Massilia sp. METH4: one gene and its partner. The main gene of each other region encodes a partner of the protein of the gene in region 2 in a complex. Links are inferred from orthologs where the notes say so. Each region holds a gene or a part of one and is shown on either strand. Other genes may lie near its edges. The genes, in order: dsbD and V6Z91_RS11605.

Evidence for each region.
Region 1: the proteins of V6Z91_RS11605 (region 2) and dsbD are in contact, whole or in part, in a crystal structure (PDB 1JZD), measured with the Escherichia coli proteins. The link is inferred for Massilia sp. METH4 from one-to-one orthologs.

Annotation. Positions count from the first base shown.
Region 1 is NZ_CP146614.1:5,955,849-5,965,252, forward strand. What follows is about bases 4,044-7,042. They hold dsbD (protein-disulfide reductase DsbD), read right to left. Parts: upstream 6,466-7,042; coding sequence 4,621-6,465; downstream 4,044-4,620. Other genes in these bases: V6Z91_RS26055 (MipA/OmpV family protein), read left to right, coding at 4,044-4,605; V6Z91_RS26065 (FAD:protein FMN transferase), read right to left, coding at 6,462-7,042. In the rest of the region: phaP (TIGR01841 family phasin), read left to right, coding at 1-139; pulA (pullulanase-type alpha-1,6-glucosidase), read left to right, coding at 502-3,645; more of V6Z91_RS26055, read left to right, coding at 3,727-4,043; more of V6Z91_RS26065, read right to left, coding at 7,043-7,373; V6Z91_RS26070 (DUF3570 domain-containing protein), read right to left, coding at 7,367-8,530; V6Z91_RS26075 (DUF4266 domain-containing protein), read right to left, coding at 8,540-8,755; V6Z91_RS26080 (TlpA disulfide reductase family protein), read right to left, coding at 8,752-9,255; V6Z91_RS26085 (choice-of-anchor D domain-containing protein), read right to left, coding at 9,252-9,404. UniProt on the Escherichia coli protein: Required to facilitate the formation of correct disulfide bonds in some periplasmic proteins and for the assembly of the periplasmic c-type cytochromes.
Region 2 is NZ_CP146614.1:2,625,901-2,635,050, reverse strand. Bases 4,087-6,831 are described here. They hold V6Z91_RS11605 (DsbC family protein), read right to left. Parts: upstream 5,951-6,831; coding sequence 5,222-5,950; downstream 4,087-5,221. Other genes in these bases: V6Z91_RS11600 (FAD-dependent monooxygenase), read right to left, coding at 5,996-6,831; V6Z91_RS11610 ((2Fe-2S)-binding protein), read right to left, coding at 4,660-5,118; V6Z91_RS11615 (xanthine dehydrogenase family protein molybdopterin-binding subunit), read right to left, coding at 4,087-4,648. In the rest of the region: V6Z91_RS11625 (M61 family metallopeptidase), read right to left, coding at 1-1,844; V6Z91_RS11620 (nucleotidyltransferase family protein), read right to left, coding at 1,841-2,416; more of V6Z91_RS11615, read right to left, coding at 2,420-4,086; more of V6Z91_RS11600, read right to left, coding at 6,832-7,210; 2,5-didehydrogluconate reductase DkgB, read right to left, coding at 7,269-8,078; V6Z91_RS11585 (methyl-accepting chemotaxis protein), read left to right, coding at 8,547-9,150. UniProt on the Escherichia coli protein: Acts as a disulfide isomerase, interacting with incorrectly folded proteins to correct non-native disulfide bonds.

The DNA of each region.
Region 1 (9,404 bases), 3.3 Mb from region 2 along the record:
CGGCGGCAGCTATCAGGGCACCATGCAATCGGCCGGCAACGGCCAGGATGCCGGCGCCCAGTTCAAGGGCAATGTGCAGGGTGGCCACGCCGCCCAAGCCGCGCAGGAACCGGCGGCGCGCAGCGGCAAGAACGCCTGACGTTATCCCTCGAGTGGCCGGCACCGCCGGCCGCCAGCCGGCCAATGTAGCGCCGGCGCACCGGTCTCCCGGCGCGCCGGCGCTTTTTTTGGCGCGTAACGCGCGGACTATTTTTCCAACCGGAGCGGACCCCGTTCGAGCAATGTTTCTTCAAACCGGGGTCTGACCCCGATTTTGAGAAAGACTTCCTGGGATTGGAGTCCGACCCCGGTTTCAGGAAACGTTTGTAGTGAAAATAAAACAACGCTCATCGGATGTCATACATACAAGCTCGTGCGAGTAGTATTATTACAGCCACGCTCGCGGACCCGCGCACGGTGCGCGATTCACGCGGGAAAGTATAAAAACTACGTGGAGACACCATGAATACAGAAAGTAGTTTGGTTTCACGGCTTGGCGTGGGACTGATCCTGGCCACCACCTTGGCAGCCTGCGGCGGCAGCGGCGAAGGCGAAACGGGCCAGCAGCAGCAGCAGGCCTCCCTCGCACCGGTGCGGCTGTCCGGCGCAATCAAATCCGCGGCTGCGGCCGCCACCCCGGTCGCCCCCGGCAATATCCGCATGCATTTCCGCCGCATCCAGGGCGACGAAACCAATTGGGGCGTGTATTCGTGGGATGGCCCACAACAGCCCAGCCAGGCGTGGATCACGGACCGCTTCATGTTTACGGGGCGCGACGCGTTCGGCGGCTACGTGGACATTCCGCTCGCGGCCGGCAAGAGCGCCATCAGTTTCCTCGTCACCGACGGCAGCGGCACCAAGAATTGCGGCGCCGACCAGCGCGCCGACCTGGCGGCCGACGTGATGGCCAATGGCCAGGAAGTGTGGATGCTGGAAGGCGACTGCACCGTGTACGCCCAGGAACCGGCCCTCACCTTCGGGAACCTGGGCAATGCCAAGGCGCACTGGCTGTCGGCCACCGCGCTGGCCTGGCCCGGCGCGCCGGCCGGCGCCACCTACAAGCTGTACTACGCGAACAATGGCGGGCTGGCGCCGGCGGCCGACGCGGCCACCGGCCTGGCCGGCGCCGACGGCAGCTTCGCACTGCAAGCGGCCGCCCTGCCCGATGCGCTGCGCCAGAAGTTCCCCCACCTCGCCGGCGCCACGGGGCTGCGGCTCTCGGGTGCCGACGCCGCCAGGGCGGCGAGCCTCGCCAGCGCCCAATTCGCCATCGCCCAGTTCAATGCCGACGGCACGCTGGTGCAGGTCACTTCGCTGCAACAGGCCGGCATGCTCGACGACGTCTTCGCCGCCCGCGCCAGCCAGGCGCAACTCGGCGTGACCTTCGACCGCCAGGGCGTACCCACCTTCCGCGTCTGGGCGCCGACGGCGAAGGCCGTGAACCTGGACATCTACCGCGACGCCAACGCGGCCAAGGGCAAGTCCGCGCCGATGGTGCGCGATCCCGCCAGCGGCGTGTGGTCGTACACGGCGCCGAGCGCCGAGTGGACCAATCGTTCCTACTACACCTACACGGTGCAGGTCCTGTCGCGCTGGGCGAACAACAAGGTGGTGACGAACACGGTCACCGACCCGTATTCGCCGAGCGTTTCCGCCAACAGCAAGCGCAGCTTCATCGCCAACCTGGACAGCGCGCAACTGAAGCCGGCCGGCTGGGACGACCAGCGCATTCCACACCTGGCCGCGCCCACCGACATCGCCCTGTACGAACTGCACATCCGCGACTTTTCCGCGTCGGACGACACGGTGCCCGCCGCCCACCGCGGCAAGTACCTGGCCTTCACGCACACCGAGAGCGCGCCGATGCGCCACCTGAAGTCGCTGCAGAAGGCCGGCATGACGCACGTGCACCTGCTGCCCAGCTATGACTTTTCCAGCGTCGACGAATTGGCCTGCGTGACCCCCGCCATTCCGAACGGCGCTGCCGATGGCACCACCCAGCAGGCAGCGGTAGCCGGCACCCGCGACAGCGACTGCTTCAACTGGGGCTACGACCCGGTGCACTACAACACGCCGGAAGGCAGTTACGCCACCGACGCGACGGACGGCGCGGTGCGCGTGCGCGAATTCCGCGCCATGGTGCAGTCGCTGCACGAAGCGGGGCTGCGCGTGACGCTGGACGTGGTGTACAACCACACCAGCCAGTCGCAGCAAGGGCCGCTGTCGGTGCTGGACCGCATCGTGCCCGCGTATTACTACCGCCTGGGCGCCGAAGGCAACATCCTGAACGACAGCTGCTGCGCCGACACGGCCCAGGAAAACGCCATGATGGCCAAGCTGATGATCGATTCCGTGGCGCTGTGGACGGAGCAGTACAAGATAGACAGCTTCCGCTTCGACATCATGGGCTTCACGCCGCTCGACCTGATGAAGCGCGTGCAGGCCGCCGCCAACGCGGCGGCGGGCCGCCACATCTACCTGTACGGCGAGGCATGGAACTTCGGCGCGGTGGGCAATGACGCCCGCTTCGTGCAGGCGCGCCAGGCGAATATGGCCGGCACCGGCATCGGCTCCTTCAACGACCGCATCCGCGACACGGTGCGCGGCGGCGGCTGCTGCGATACCGGCGGCGCGCTGGTGGACCAGCAGGGCTTCGCCAACGGCGTGTGGTTCGATCCGAACGGCAAGTCCAGCCAGACGCGCGACGACGCGCTGCGCCTGGCCGACCTGGTGCGCGTCGCTCTTTCCGGCACGCTGCGCGACTATCGCTTCACCGACCGTTTCGGCAACGTGCGCAGCAACGCCGAGATCGACTACTTCGGCCAGCAGGCGGGCTTCGCCGGCCAGCCGGCGGAGACCATCAACTACATCGAGGCGCACGACAACCAGACGCTGTTCGACGTCAACGCGCTGAAGCTCCCGCAAGGCACCACGCTGGCCGACCGCGTGCGCGCGCAGACGCTGGGCACCGCCATCAACGTGCTGGCGCAAGGCATCCCGTTCTTCCACGCCGGTCAGGAGATCCTGCGTTCGAAGTCGCTGGACCGCGACAGCTACAACGCGGGCGACTGGTTCAACCGGCTCGACTACGGCTACGCGTCGAACAACTTCGGCGTCGGCCTGCCGCTGGCGGAGAAGAACGAGGAAAGCTGGCCCATCATGGCGCCGGTGCTGGCCAACCCGCTGGTCAACCCGGACCGCCGCGCGATCCTGGCGGCGAAGGCCGGCTTCGAGGAACTGCTGGCGATCCGCCAGGACAGCACGCTGTTCCGCCTGCGCACCGCACAGGACGTGATCGACCGCCTGAAGTTCCACAACACGGGACCCGCCCAGGTGCCGGGCGTGGTCGCCATGAGCATTTCGGGAACGGAACCGAGCAAGTACCCCGGCGCGAAGTACAAGGCGGTAATCGCGGTGTTCAACGTGGACAGGAAGGCCAACACCGTCACCATCCCGGAACTGCGCGGCCGCAGGCTGCAACTGCACCCGATCCAGCGCGCGGGCAGCGATCCGGTCGTGAAGTCCTCGGCCTATGACGCAGGCACGGGTGCGTTCACGATCCCCGCGCGCACCACGGCGGTGTTCGTGCAGCACGGGAACGACTGACGTCGAGCAAGCCTTGGGGGATGGGCGAAGGCCGTGGTAAGGTTGCAAGACTTACCATGCCCCGTACCGAAAGAGAGGATCATGCTTCGCCATCCCCTTCCCGCACCCATGAGCGCACTGACGAACCCGCGCAGGTGGACCTGCATCGCCCTGCTGGCCACGACGGTACCGGCTACTGCCCAGCTGAAGGCGCCGGAACCGGCGCCCAACCTGCCGCTGTGGGAACTTGGCCTGTTCGGTGGCGCCGCCACCACCCCCGCCTATCCGGGTTCGGACGACCGTTCCACCCGCGCCCTCGTGCTGCCGATGGTGATCTATCGCGGCAAGATCGTGCGCGCCGACCGCTCCGGCATCGCGGCGCGCCTGATCAACAGCGACCGGGTGGAGCTGGACCTGGGCTTCGCCCTGTCGCTGCCGGCCCGCTCCGACGACGTGGCCGCGCGCGAAGGCATGCCGGACCTGCATTCGCTGCTCGAATTCGGGCCGCGCCTGAAGGTGCTGCTGGCCGAGCCCACCGCCACCAGCCGCGCCAGGCTGGAATTGCCGCTGCGCGTGCCCCTCGAACTGGGCAACGGCTTCGCGCGCCAGGGCCTCGTGTTCGAACCGCGCGTGGTCTACGAGATCGGCGACGGCACGGGCAAGTGGCAGGCCGATGCGAGCGCAGGTGCCGTGTTCGGCAATGCCCGCCTGAACGATTACTTCTACGGCGTGGCGCCGCAATACGCCACCGCCACCCGGCCGGTGTACCAGGCCGATGGCGGCCTGATGATGACGCGCTTCGGCCTGAGCCTGTCGCGGCGCATCAATGCCGACTGGCGCGTCTTCGGATTCACCCGCTATGAGAATCTCAGCCACTCGGCGAACCGCGACAGCCCATTGTTCCGCAAGAACAGCGGGCTGTCGGCCGGAATCGGTTTTACCTGGACCGGCTACCGCTCGGCGGCGCGGGCCTGGGAATAGGCGGCAGGGTCGCCGTTACGAGGCAAAGTGCCGCGCCAGGTGCCGCGCGAACGCCTCCGCCTCCATGAAGCCGATCACGCGCCCCCGCGGCACTTCCTTGCCTTCCCTGAACAGGATGATGCCGGGCGGTCCGAACAGGCCGAAGCGCTTCATCAGGGCGCGGTCCTCCTGGCTGTTGGCCGTCACGTCCACCTGCAGCAGGCGCACCTGCCGCATCCGCGCGGCGACCTGCGGCGCCGAAAAGGTAAAGCGTTCCATCTCCTTGCAGGAGACGCACCAGTCGGCATAGAAGTCCAGCATCACCGGGCCGGGATTCGCCGCCAGCACCTCTTCCAGTTCCGCCACGCTGCGGATGCGCTGGAAGCGCTGGTCCTCGCCCGTCTCGGCCGCCACTGCCGCGACGGGCCCGCCGCGCAGGTGGGCCAGCGGCTGCAGCACGTCCCGTCCCGCGCTGGCGGCGCCCAGCAGCTCGAACAGTCCCAGCGTGAACAGCACCAGCCCCAGCGTGCGGCCCAGGTAGCTGCGCAAGCCGGCGCCCGCGGCTACCGGCTCGAACACGCGCAGGAAAACGGCGCACAGCACGGCGAAGGCGCCCCACAGCGCCATGGCGACCGTGACCGGGAACACCGGCGACACCATCCAGATCGCCACCGCGATCAGCAGCAGCCCGAACACCCGCTTGACGGCGTTCATCCACGGGCCCGCGCGCGGCAGCAGGCTGCCGGCGGAGAGGCCGGTGAGCAGCAGCGGCACGCTCATGCCGGCGGCCATCGAGAACAGCGCCCAGCCGCCTGTCCATACGTCGCGCGTCTGGCTGATGTACAGCAGCGCACCGGCCAGCGGCCCGGCCACGCACGGGCCGACGATGAGGGCCGACACCGCGCCCATGGCGAACACCCCGGCATAGCGCCCGCCCCGGAAGCGGTTGCTGGTCTCGCTGAAGCGGCTCTGCAAGGCCGCTGGCAGCTGCAACTGGTACACGTCGAACATGGATAGCGCCAGCGCCACGAGCAGGCCGCCGAAGAGCAGCAGCACCCAGGGCTTCTGCAAGGCGCCCGCCAGCCCTTCGCCGGCCAGGCCCGCCGCCACGCCGAGCGCCGTGTACACGGCCGCCATGCCCAGGCTGTAGGCCAGCGCCAGGGAAAATCCCCTGCCGCGCGAGATGCGGCCGCCGGCCGCATCGCCGCCGCCGACGATGATCGATGAAAGGATGGGCACCATCGGCAGCACGCAGGGCGTGAACGAGAGCAGCAGGCCGAACGCCAGGAAGGCCAGGCCGATGCGCCACGCGCTGCCGCTTTGCAGCGTGCGCTGGGCGAGCGAACTGTCGTCTTCCGGCGCCGCGGAGGCTTGCACAACGCGGGCTTGGACTGCATCGGCCGGGGTGGCCCCCGCGATGGCGGGGGCCGGGGCAGGGTCCACGGGAGCCAATGCGCCCGGCGCCGCCGGGTCGACGCGGAACGCCGCCTCCGCCGGCTGGTAGCACAGGCCCTTGTCCGCGCAACCCTGGTAGCCGATGCGCAGCGTGAATGGCGCCTGCGCCGCGCGCAAGGGCAGGTCCGCCACCAGGCGGCCGCCGTAGGTTTCCATCACCTTGTTGAAGTTGCTGTCGAACTTGCGCTGCCCGTTCGGGAGGATCGGCTGCCCCGTGTGTTCGCTGTCGAAGACGAGACGGTCGCGGTACAGGTGGTAGCCCGGCGCGATGATCCACGTGAGCCGCACGGTGCGGTCGGCGCGCAGTTCCGCGCCGAGCCGGAATGCCTGCTCCGGCGGCAGGAACGTGTCGGCGCCGGTCGCCGCACGCCAGGCGCCGCACAGCAGCAGGAGCGCCAGCATCAGCCATCGTGACAAGTGCTTCATGCATATTCTCCCGATACCTTGTGGTGATAGGTTGCTCCCGCGCCGTCGATCGCGAACCAGCTCGCGCCGCTGGCGGCCAGGAAGGGCAAGGCGCCCTCCTCCTTCAGCATGGCGATCGTGGACACGCTGCCGGCCAGCACGGCCAGCGGCGCGAGCACGCTGACGGACCGCCAGTGTGACACCGGCATCCCCGTGCGCGGGTTCAGGATGTGGCAATAGCGCCGCCCGCCGACCTCGATGTAGCGCTCGTAGTCGCCACTCGTCGCCAGCGCGCCCTGGCTTACGGCGATGCTGGCGGCGATGCCTTCCGGATCGCGCGGGTCCTGGATGCCGATCTGCCAGGGCTGCCCGTCAGGCTGCGGGCCGAGGAAGCGCATGTCGCCGCCCAGGTTCACATAGCCGTGGCGTATCCCCCTGCGCAGCAGCAGCGCGGCGGCGCGATCGGCCGCATACTCCTTGCCGAAGCCGCCGAAGTCGATTTCCATGCCGGCACGCGGCAGCATCACGTGCCGGCCGACACGGCGCACCGACGGCCAGTCCACCAGCGCGCGCGTGGCCGCCAGCACCGCCGGATCGGGCAGCCGCGGCTGGCGGAAATCCCAGGCGCGCCGCAGCACGCCCGAAGTGATGTCGAACAGCCCATCGCTCGTGCGGTACAGGTGATCCGCATAGGCGAGCAGCTGGCAGGCCACGTCGTCGCACTCGACGAAGTCGCGGCCGGCAGCCGCGTTGATGCGGCTGACGATGCTGTCGGCACGGTAGCGCGAATAGTCCGCCTCGATGCCCTGCACATCGGCGATGGCCTCGCGCGCCACCTGCCCGGCGATATGCGCGTCCGGCGCAGCCAGCCTGATCTCGCAGGGGCTGGCCATGGCGCGGAAGGGAAAGCGATAGACCGGCGCTACCATTGCCGTGTCACTCCAAGCTGGATCGTGCGGGCGCGATATGGCGCCAGGCCCGGGCTGCCGTGGCCGAACACGCGCCAGGCGCCGCGCTGTTCGTAGGCCTCGACCTTCAAGTCGACGGTCCACAGCTTGCCGATCCTGCGCGCCACCTTCAGGCCAACGGTCACGGCGCCAAAGCCGGCCAGGCGCTGGTCGGCCGACGAGAAGCGGCCGGGGTTGGCGGCGAAACCGGGCGGCAGCGGCTCGCCCAGCACGCTGTCGTAGACGGGGTCGTAGTAGAACGACGCCGCCCGCTGCGTGTACAGCCGCAGTTCCGGCACCACCGTCCAGTCGCTGCCGATCGGTTGCACGTACTCGGCGCCCAGCGTGTGCGCGCGGATGTCGAAGGAATCGCTGTAGTACCGGTAGCTCAGGCGGCTGGTGCCGCCGGTGCCGTCCAGGAAGTGGTTCCAGCGCAGCAGCACGGTATTCTGCCGCCGCGAGCGCGGCCGGTTGTCGAACAGTTTATAGGGATCGCTGTAGTAGCCGCTGCCGTTGGTGCGCGTGAGCGTGAGCTGGCCGATGTCGTTCGGCGTCAGCACCCGCGTCACCCCGGCCAGCACGCTGACGGTGCGCTTGCGCTCGCGCTCGACGATGCGGTTGACCGGATCGATGCGGTCGCGGCTGCCCGCCAGGCCGAATGCCCACGTGGTGTTGTTATCCTCGCTGGACACGGTGCCGTTCAGCGACAGCGCGCGCGACACGTAGTCGTGCTCCGTCGAATAGGCGGCGCCGGCCGTCAGCGTGCCGCGCCGGAAGTAACGCGTGACGCTGGCATCGCCCGCCTTGCGGTAGTCGCTCATGCGCGAGGCGCCCGAGACGGCGGTGTGGTAGCGCGGCGTGGCGCCCGAGACGTCGTCCGCCGTCAGCGTGCCTTCAACCGACCAGTCGCCGGCGATCGGTGCCACCACGGCGATCGAGGGCGCGTGCACGCGCACGCGGTCGAAGCCGGGCTGGCGGTCCGCATAGTCGAGATAGCGCAGGCTCACGCTGCCGTGTTCGGGCGGCGTCTGCGCCTGCGCGTGCACGCCGGGCAGCAGCAGCGCGGCGGCGAGCAGCGATGTGGCCAGGGAATCGGCCACGGAATCGGGCTCGCGGGAAGGCTGGAGAGGTGTCGTCATGTCCCCTCCTCAATTGCAGCCGCAGCCGCCACCACCCACGCCGCTGCCGCCGGAAGCGGCTTCGCGGCTGGTATAGATATGCTCGGCGTAGCGGGTCTCGAGCAGGTCGCCGCCGAAGGTCATTTCCGGCCTGGCCAGCTTGCCCTTTTCCCACGGCTGCACGGTGCCGCAGCCGGACAGCGCGGCGAGCCCCGCGCACAACGCGAGCGCGGCCGGCGCTTTCATTTGCCTTCTCCCAGCGCCGCCACGATGCGTTTTTCCAGCTCGGCGCGGTCGGCCGCCTTGAAGCCGGCATGCTCGAACAGCACCTTGCCGTCCGGCCCCACCAGCACGCTGCTGGGCATCCCCTTGATGCCGTAGGCGCGCGGCGTCGCACCGGCCGGGTCGAACGCGATCGGGAATTGCGCCGGGTTTTCGGCCAGGAAGCGCCGGGCGTCGTCCGCCTTCGCGTCGAGGTTCACGCCGACGACCTGCAGGCCGCGCGCGCCGTAGCGCGCCTGCATCTCGTTCATCCAGGGGAAGGACTGGCGGCACGGACCGCACCAGGATGCCCAGAAATCCACGTACACCACCTTGCCCCGGTACCTGCCCAGCTGCACCGGGCCATCCTTGCCCGCCAGCTCGAATTGCGGCGCCGGGGCACCCGGCTCCAGCGCCCAGGCGCCGCTGCTCGCCAGCCCCAGCGCCAACGCGGCGCTCAGCTTCCACTTCACGATCCATCTCATGACTGCACCTCCTGTTTGCGGGAAAACCTGCGCCATGCGAGCACGGCGATCGACAGGGCGACGAGCAGGGCCAGCACCGGGTCGTTGCCGCTGCTGGCCGCGGAGCACCCGCTGCCGCCGTTGTTCTGCGGCGTTGCCGGCACCGGCAC
Region 2 (9,150 bases):
GGCATCGTCGGGCGTGCCACCGCGATCTTGCGTGCCGTGTCGATGGCCAGGCCGATGCCGGGTACGCGATCGCCCTGCAACTGAACCGTGAACGCCATCAGTTCGTCGCGCCGGAAGGCGTGTACCTGCACCGTGTCGCCGACGCGGTAGCGCGCCAGCAGCGCTTCCAGGTTGGACGGGTTGCCGGTGACGCGCAGGCCGTCGATCGCCACCAGCAGGTCGCCGGCGGAGAGGCCCGCACGGTGCGCGGCTCCGCCTTCATGGACGGCGGACAGTTTCGCATCGGTCCCTTCGCGGCCGATATTGGCATCGAGGCTGGGCTTGGCGCCCTTGCGCTCGTCCGTGTACTTCACGCCGAACGGTGCCAGCAGCTTCGCCAGCGGCACGTCTTCCGTGCCGCGGATGTATTTTTCGAAGTAGCTCTTCAGCCGCATGCCGCTGATCTCGTCGAACAGCGCTTCCACGTCGGCCGGGGTCACGCCGCGGCGGCCCGCCGGGTAGAAGTCGCGCCCGTAGCGCTGCCACAGCGCCAGCATGATGTCGTCCAGCGAACGCTTGCCACCGGTCTTGGCGCGGATCGTGAGATCCAGGCCCAGGCCGACCAGCGAACCCTTTGCGTAGTAGCTGACGATGGCGTTCGGTGCGTTTTCGTCCTGCCGGTAGTACTTGCTCCAGGCATCGAAGCTGGAATCGGCCACGCTCTGCTTCGTACGGCCGGCGCCGCGCAGCACGCTGCCCACCGTCTTGCCCAGCATCTTGAAGTACGTGGCTTCGTCGATCATGCCGGAGCGAACGAGGAACAGGTCGTCGTAATAGCTCGTGAAACCTTCGAAGAGCCACAGCAGCGGTGTGTAGTTTTCCACCTGCAGGTCGTAGGGCGCGAAGACGGCCGGCTTGATGCGCTTCACGTTCCAGGTGTGGAAGTACTCATGGCTGCACAGGCCGAGGAACCTGATATAGCCTTCGCTGCGTTCCTTGCCCTGGCTGGCCGTCGTCGGCAGATCGGCGCGGGCGCAGATCAGGGCGGTCGAGGCGCGGTGTTCCAGGCCGCCGTAGCCGTCGCCCACGGCGAGGGTCATGAACACGTAGCGGTCCATCGGCGAGCGCTTCGTCTTCGGCTCGAAAAAGGCGATCTGGGTTTCGCAGATGGCTTTCAGGTCGGTGCAAAGCCGTACGAGGTCCAGGTTCGGCACGCGGCCGGTAATCACCACGTCGTGCGGCACGCCGTGGGCGGTGAACGTGGCCAGCGCGAAGTCGCCCATTTCCACCGGGCTGTCGATCAGCTCGTCGTAGTCTGCCGCCACGTAGGTCCCGAAGCCGTAGCGCTTCGCCTTCAGCTCGGGCAGTGCCGTGGCCACGCGCCAGGTGCGCGCGGCTTCCTCGGCCGGGCGCTGGATATCGACCACATGGGGCACATCCTCCTGCCCCGCCACACGCAGGAACACGCTGGTGCCGTTGAAGAAACCGTGCGTCTGGTCCAGGTGCGCGGCGCGCACCGACAGGTCCCAGGCATACACGTCGTACTGCACGACGAGGGGGCCTTCCACTGCCGGCGCGCGCCACGAATGCTTGTCCAGCTTCGTCAGCGGTACCGGCGCACCATTCGACTCGGCGCGGATCTGCACGATGTTGCGGGCAAATTCGCGGATCATGTAGCTGCCCGGAATCCAGGCCGGCAGCGCCAGCACCTGGCCTTCGGCGGCGGGCTGCTGCACGGTCAGCGTTACCTGGAACAGGTGGGCCGCCAGGTCTTTCGGCACGATAGTGTAGGCCACAGCGGAGGCCACGGCGGGGGCCGCGGCGCGTGGGGGCTTGGTCTTCTTGGTCGACGTTTTGTTTTTCATTGCAGGTCGGGCGGCGTATCGATGTCGAGCAGGATGCCCGGGTCATCCACCGCCACTTCATTGACGATATTATCCCTTACGATGCCGCGCGCGCCGCGGTCTCCACTTAGCGCGAGCAGCTGCGGCAGGTGCCGGCGACCGAATGCCACCGGGTTGCCACGCTCGTTTTCATAAACCGGGACCGCGATATCGGCCCCCTCTTCCACGGCGCGCACCAGCGCGGCGATCGTGGTCGGCCGCACATGGGGCATGTCGCCCAGCGCCACGATCCAGCCCTGCGCTTCGGCCGCATGGCGCAGCGCATGGACGAGCGAGGCGGCCATGCCGCAGTCAGCCTCCGCGCAGACGGCGACTTCGCAGCCCAGTGCGGCCAGCCGCGCGGCGACGCCTTCCTCGCCCGGCCGCACAACCGCCACCACCCGCGGCACGGCGGCCAGCAGGTGCCGCGCACTGTGCACCACGACCGCCTCGCCATCGATCGGCTGGAGCAGCTTGTTGCGCTGCCCCAGCGGGTCGAAACGCCGGCCGCGGCCGGCAGCGAGAAGGATCCCGGTGATACGGGCGCGCTCCACCGCTTACGCCAGCTGCGGCGCGGCGGCCGAAGCGAGGTCGAACGGCAGCTTGCGCAGCCGCTTGCCCGTCAGCCGGAACACGGCGTTGGCGAACGCCGGCGCCAGCGGTGGCAGGCCCGGTTCGCCCATGCCGGTCGGCGGCTCGGTCGACGGCACGATGTGCACCTCGACCTGCGGCATATCCGGCATGCGCGCCACGGTGTAGTCGCTCAACTGGCCCTGTTCCACCATACCATTCTTCAAAGTGATGGCGGCGCCCGGCAGCGTGGTGCCAACGGCCATCAGCACGGCACCCTGGACCTGGGCTTCGATGGTGAGAGGGTTGACGGGCTGGTTGCAGTGCACGGCGGCCGTGACCCTGTGCAGCTTCGGCGTGCCATTCTCCACGGAAGCCGTGACGACATAGGCCACCACGGTGCCGAACGACTCATGCACGGCCACGCCGTAGGCCTGCCCTTCCGGCAGCTTGACCGTGTTATAGCCGGACTTGCCGACGGCGAGATCCAGCGCCAGGTGATGGCGCTTGTGCTTCGCCGGGATCAGCTTCTTGCGGTAAGCCACCGGATCGACGCCGGCCGCCGTCGCCGCCTCGTCGATCAGCGTCTCCATCACGAACGCCGTGTGCGTGGACCCGACCGAGCGCCACCACAGCACCGGCACATTGGCCTGCGCATTGTGCACGGAAAGATTCATCGGCACCTTGTACGGTTCGCCCATGCCCTCGACCATCGTGGCATCGACGCCATTCTTGACCATCATCGCCTCGAACGGCGAGCCGGTAACGATCGACTGGCCCACGATCACGTGATCCCAGCCCACGATATTGCCGTTGGCATCGAGGCCCAGTTCCGCGCGGTGCACGTGTGACGGCCGGTAGTAGCCGCCCTTGATATCGTCTTCGCGACTCCAGATCACCTTCACCGGGCCGGATTTGCCGGCCTTCGCATACGCCTTGGCCACATTGACCGCCTCGACGATGTAGTCCGACTTCGGCGTGGCGCGGCGGCCGAAGCCGCCGCCGGCCATCATCGTGTGCAGCGTGACCTGCTCCGGCTTGAGCCCCGCCGCCTTCGCGGCCGCGGCCTGGTCCATCGTCTGGAACTGGCTGCCGGCCCAGATCGTGCAGCCGTTGCTCTTCAGGTCGACCACGCAGTTCAGCGGTTCCATCGGGGCATGCGCCAGGTAGGGGAATTCGTATACGGCCGAGATCTTCTTCGGCGCCGTGGCCAGCTTCGAGGTGTCGCCCTGCTTCGCCACCGTGCCCGGCTTTGCCGCCAGCGCGCGGAAGGCGCTGAACTGCTCTTCCGTGCCGACCTTTTCCACGCCGCCGGTATCCCAGTCGATCGCCAGCGCATCGCGGCCCTGCTTGGCCTGCCAGTAGCCGTCGGCGATCACGGCCACGCCGGTACCGCCGCGGTCCACGTCCACCGGCAGCACGGCAACCACGCCCTTGATCTTCTTCGCATTGGCGGCTTCGAAGTGCTTCACCTTCGCGCCGAACACGGGCGGGCGCGCCACCACGGCCACCTTCGTGCCGGCCGGCTTGAAGTCCATGCCGAACTGCTGGCTGCCGTTCGACTTGGCGCGGGCATCCAGGCGCGGCATCGGCTTGCCGATGTAGCGGAATTTGTCGGCATTCTTCAACACCACGTGCTCGGGTACCGGCTGCTTCATCGCCGCCTCGGCCATCTGGCCATACGTCGCCTTCTTGCCGCCCGGCGCGGTCAAGACGCCCTTCGACGCCTTCACCTTGTTCGCCGGCACCTGCCACTGCTCGGCCGCGGCGGCGACCAGCATGGCGCGCGCCTTGGCGCCGATCTCGCGGTACTGCACCCAGGAGTGGGCCACCGAACCGGAACCGCCCGTGATCTGGATGCCGAACGCCGGGTCCTTGTAGGCCTCGCCGGCCGGCGCCAGCGCGCCGCGGATCTGCGACCAGTCGGCATCGAGTTCTTCGGCGATCAGCATCGGCAGCGCCGTGTGCACGCCCTGGCCGAATTCCAGGCGGTTCACCTGCACGGTGACCGTGTTGTCGGGCGCGATGCGCAGGAAAGCGTTGGGCTGCTGCGAAGGTTTCGGTTCGGCGGCGCGCGCCATGCGCCCGCCGCCCGTGATCGTGAAACTCAGCACCAGGCCGGCGCCGGCCGCCTTCATGAAGCCGCGGCGGGAGATACCTGTGTCTTCGGCGGCCGCTGCCGCCATGTCACCACCATCGAGCCATTCTTTGCGCATGGTTTTCTCCTTCAGGCCAGCGTCTTCGCCGCATCCTTGATGGCGAGGCGAATGCGTTGATAGGTGCCGCAGCGGCAGATATTGCCGGCCATTGCGCCATCGATGTCGGCGTCGCTCGGCTTCCTGTTCGTCTTCAGCAGCGCGGTCGCGCTCATCACCTGCCCGCTCTGGCAGTAGCCGCACTGCGGCACATCGTGCTTCACCCAGGCATCCTGCACGGCCTTGCCCACCTTGTCGTGCTCCATTGCCTCGATGGTGGTGATTTTCTGGCCCACGGCCGCCGAGATCGGCGTCACGCACGAGCGGATCGCCTGCCCGCCCAGGTGCACGGTGCAGGCGCCGCACAGCGCGGCGCCACAGCCGAATTTCGTGCCTGTCATGTTCAGGTTGTCGCGCAACGCCCACAGGATCGGCGTCGACGGATCGGCGTCGACCTGCGTGTCGCGCCCGTTGATGTTCAGGGTGACCATGGTTTTGCTCCTAGTTTGGCGGCTTGTAATGTAAAACGAACTACGAAACGAAAACGGCGCGCCTCGAGGCGCGCCGCGTCAATGCGGGTGCTGCAATATTACTTCACTTGATCGCGGCGAATTTCTCTTCCAATGCCGCGGCATCGATCGCGCCCGGAATGCGGCTGCCGTCGGCGAAGAAGATGGCCGGCGTGCCTTGCAGGCCCAGCTTGTTCCCCAGCGCCAGCACCTGATCGTTCGGCGCCGTGCAACCGGCCGGCGCGGCCGCCGGCACCTTCCCGGCCAGCATCCAGTCGTCCCACGCGCGGTTGCGGTCGGCCGCGCACCAGACATTGCGCGACTTGACCGTGGAATCGGGCGACAGGATGTTGTACATGAAGGTGTAGACGGTCACGTTGTCCACCTTGGCCAGCGTATCGCGGCGGAACTTCTTGCAGTAGCCGCAGTTCGGGTCCTCGAAGATCGCGATCACGCGCTTGCCGTTGCCCTTCACCGTCTTCAGCGCCAGTTCCAGCGGCAGCTCGGAGAACTTGATGCGGCTGATGTCGTCGATGCGCGCCTGCGTGACGTCTTCCCTGGTCTTGAGGTTGAAGACATGGCCGGCGAACAGGTAGGTGCCCGTCTTGTCCGTGTAGCGGATTTCATTGCCGATGCGGATTTCGTACAGCCCGCCGTACGGCGTGGCGCGAATGGAATCGATCTTGACGTTGTCGCCCAGCTTGGGCTCGACGTTCTTGCGGATGGTGGCTTCGACGCCGTCGTCGTCGTCGGCGCCCGCGCACGACATCAGCAACGCCGATGCCAGCACGAGGCCGGTCTTCATGAACTTCATAGACTCTCCGGTGGGACAGGCGCGGCGGTTGCCGCGCCGCGGTGATCAGTGCCGGCCCAGCGCGTGCGACATCAGCGAACGCTTGACGAATGGCAATTTATCCAGCAAGTTTAGCCCGAAATTGCGCACCGCGCGAACCGGTTCGAGATTGGCGCCGAACAAACGCTGCAAGCCGTCGGTGGTGGCTTGCATCAGCAGCACTTCTTCCTTGCGCGAGCGCGCGTAGCGGGCGAGCACCCGTTCGTCACCGATCGAGCGGTGTTCCTCGCGCTCGGTGACAGCGCGCACCAGGTCGCGCACGTCGCCGAAGCCCAGGTTCATGCCGTGTCCGGCCAGTGGATGCACCACGTGGGCCGCGTCGCCGATCAGCGCCACGCGCTGCGCCACGAGCGAATGCGGGCGCACCAGCGACAACGGGAAAGCCTTCACTGCTTCCGGCAGCAGCGGCGTCAGTTTCCCCAACTTGTCAGCGGCGAACTCGGCCAGCCGGTCGGCCAGCGCCTGCGCGCCTTCGCTGCACAGCTGGTCGGCCAGCATGTCCGGCGCCGACCACACGAGCGACACGCGGTTGCCCGGCAGCGGCAGCAGCGCCACGATGCCGCGGTCGCACGTGAACCACTGGAATGCCGCGCCATGGTGCGGCAACTCCGTCTCGAAATTGCTGACGATGCCCTTCTGGCCGTAAGGCTTGTAGTCGAGGCCGATGTCGCACTGGCCGCGCACCCACGACTGGGCGCCATCGGCGCCCACGACCAGCGACGCCTTCACTGCATTGCCGTCCTCGAGCAGAATGGTGGCGCCATCCTCGTTGCACTTGAGGCCCACCGCGCGGCCCGTCACGAAGTGCACGTTCTGCGCGAAGCGCAGCGCGGCATCGAGGGCGCCATTCAGGTTGCTGTCCTCGACGATCCACGCCAGCGTGTCGGTACGGGCGCCGTAGGCATCGAAATTCAGGTGGCCGGGCTGCTCGCCATCGCCCTTGACGACCATCGCGTCGACGGGGGCGATGCGTTGCTGGTCCATCGCGCCCCAGACCTTCAGGTTCGACAGCAGCTCATGCGCCGTATGGTTCAGCGCATAGACCCGCACGTCCCAGCTCGGTTCGAGACCTTCCGGCTTTGGCGCGGCCGGCGGGGCCAGCAGCGTGACACCTTGCCCGGCCTGGGCGAAAGCGAGGGCGGCCGCCTTGGCGATCGCGCCGTTGCCGACGATGCAGATGGCGGTCTGCGCGTGGTGCTTGGAGGAGGATGGCGTGTTCATGCTGCCATTATAACTTTCTCACGCGGCAAGGGCGCGCGAAGCAACCGCTCGCCCGGACTCAGTCCCACTCCGGCGCGATGCCCTCCGGGTTGGCAATCCGGTCGTTCGCTTCGAGCGTGGCGATGGCAGCCATGTCCTCGTCCGACAGCGTGATGCGCGCGGCGCCCAGGTTCGACCCGAGGTTCGCCCGCTTCGTCGACGACGGGATCACGGCATAACCCTGCTGCAGCGACCAGGCCAGGGCGATTTGCGCCGGGTTGGCGCCATGCCGTTCGGCGATGCCGGCGATCACCGGGTCCGTCATCACCTTGCCGTAGGCAAGCGGCATGTAGGCGGTAAGGTGGATGCCGTGTTCGCGGGCGAATGCGACGACGGCGCGGTTTTGCAGGAACGGGTGGATCTCGACCTGGTTGGTGGCGATTTCGGCCGCGCCCACCGCGTCGATCGCCTGCCGCATGTGGCGGATCGTGAAGTTCGAGATGCCGATCATGCGTGCCAGGCCAGCGCGCTTCGCCTCCAGCAGCGCCTGCATGTATTCGGCGACCGGCACCGCATCCTGCGGCGACGGCCAGTGGACCAGCGCGAGGTCCACCCGTTCCAGCCGCAGCTTGTCCAGGCTCGCCTCAAGGCTGGGGATCAGCTTGCCCGCTTCCAGGTTCGACGTCCAGACCTTGGTCGTTACGAACAGTTCCGTGCGCGGTACGCCGCTCTGGGCAATGGCCGTGCCCACATCGGCTTCGTTGCCGTAGATCTGCGCGGTGTCGATGTGTCGATAGCCCAGCTCCAGCCCGGCGCGCACGGAATCGATGACCACCTGCCCTTGCAGGCGGAACGTGCCGAGGCCGATGGCGGGGATCTTGTCTTGCATGGTGTTCTCCTTCAGTTCGATAGGCACAATGATGCCGGCTTTCTTTGTTGAGAAAAACCAGTAGCCCGGCAATTGATCCTTGATCCTGGCGCAAGGGTGGGGGAGCGGCTTGAAGATTTCCCGCAAAGTCTATTGCAACCCTGCATTGACCTGCTATAATGCGGCCTCTTGGCCTGGTAGCTCAGTTGGTAGAGCAGAGGACTGAAAATCCTTGTGTCGGTGGTTCGATTCCGCCCCGGGCCACCAAGAACAAAGAAAACGCCACCCTCGGGTGGCGTTTTTGTTTTCGTGCCGCATTTCTCGCGCTCGCCCACAGCGCAACATCCCTTCGAGAATCTTCACCGCCCCTCGGAGAGGCAGGCTGGCTGTCGCCCCGCCACGACAATACGTGTTAACCACCTGACCGCCGGCCCGGTCGGGCCACTATAATGTTGCGCTGCACAAACGAACAGTTCCCAACGGCACGAAATGAAACTTCTATCGAACATGCGGATCGGGCGTCGCCTTGCGCTCGGCTTTGCCCTTGTCCTCTTCCTCACGATCCTTTCCACCATCATCGGCGTCGTCAAGCTGAACGCCGTCGCGGATGCCGCCGAGCAGATGCTCGACGAGCCGGTCAGGAAAGAACGGCTGATCACGGACTGGAGCAGCAATATCGCCGTCGCGGTCATCCGTACGTCCGCCATCATCCGGAGCAGCGACACCTCCCTCAACGAATTCTTCGCGAAGCACACGAAGGACACCAACGAGAAGGCCGCGGTCTATATGAAGCAGGCCGAGCAGATGCTGACCACCCCCGAGGAAAAACAGGCCTTTGCCAGGATGATGGAAGTGCGCAGCGGCTACGTCAACGGGCGCAACGAGACGATCCGCCTCAAGAATGAAGGAAAGCTGGACGAGGCAAGGGCAGTGTACGAACGGGTATATGTTCCCGCTTCCGATGCCTACCAGGAAAGCATGGCCGCGCTGGTCAAGATCCAGCGCGACCGGATCGATACCCTCCGACACCAGATTCAGGACATCAAGACGGACAGCAGCCGCATGGTCCTGTTGCTGGGCGCGCTGTGCGTCG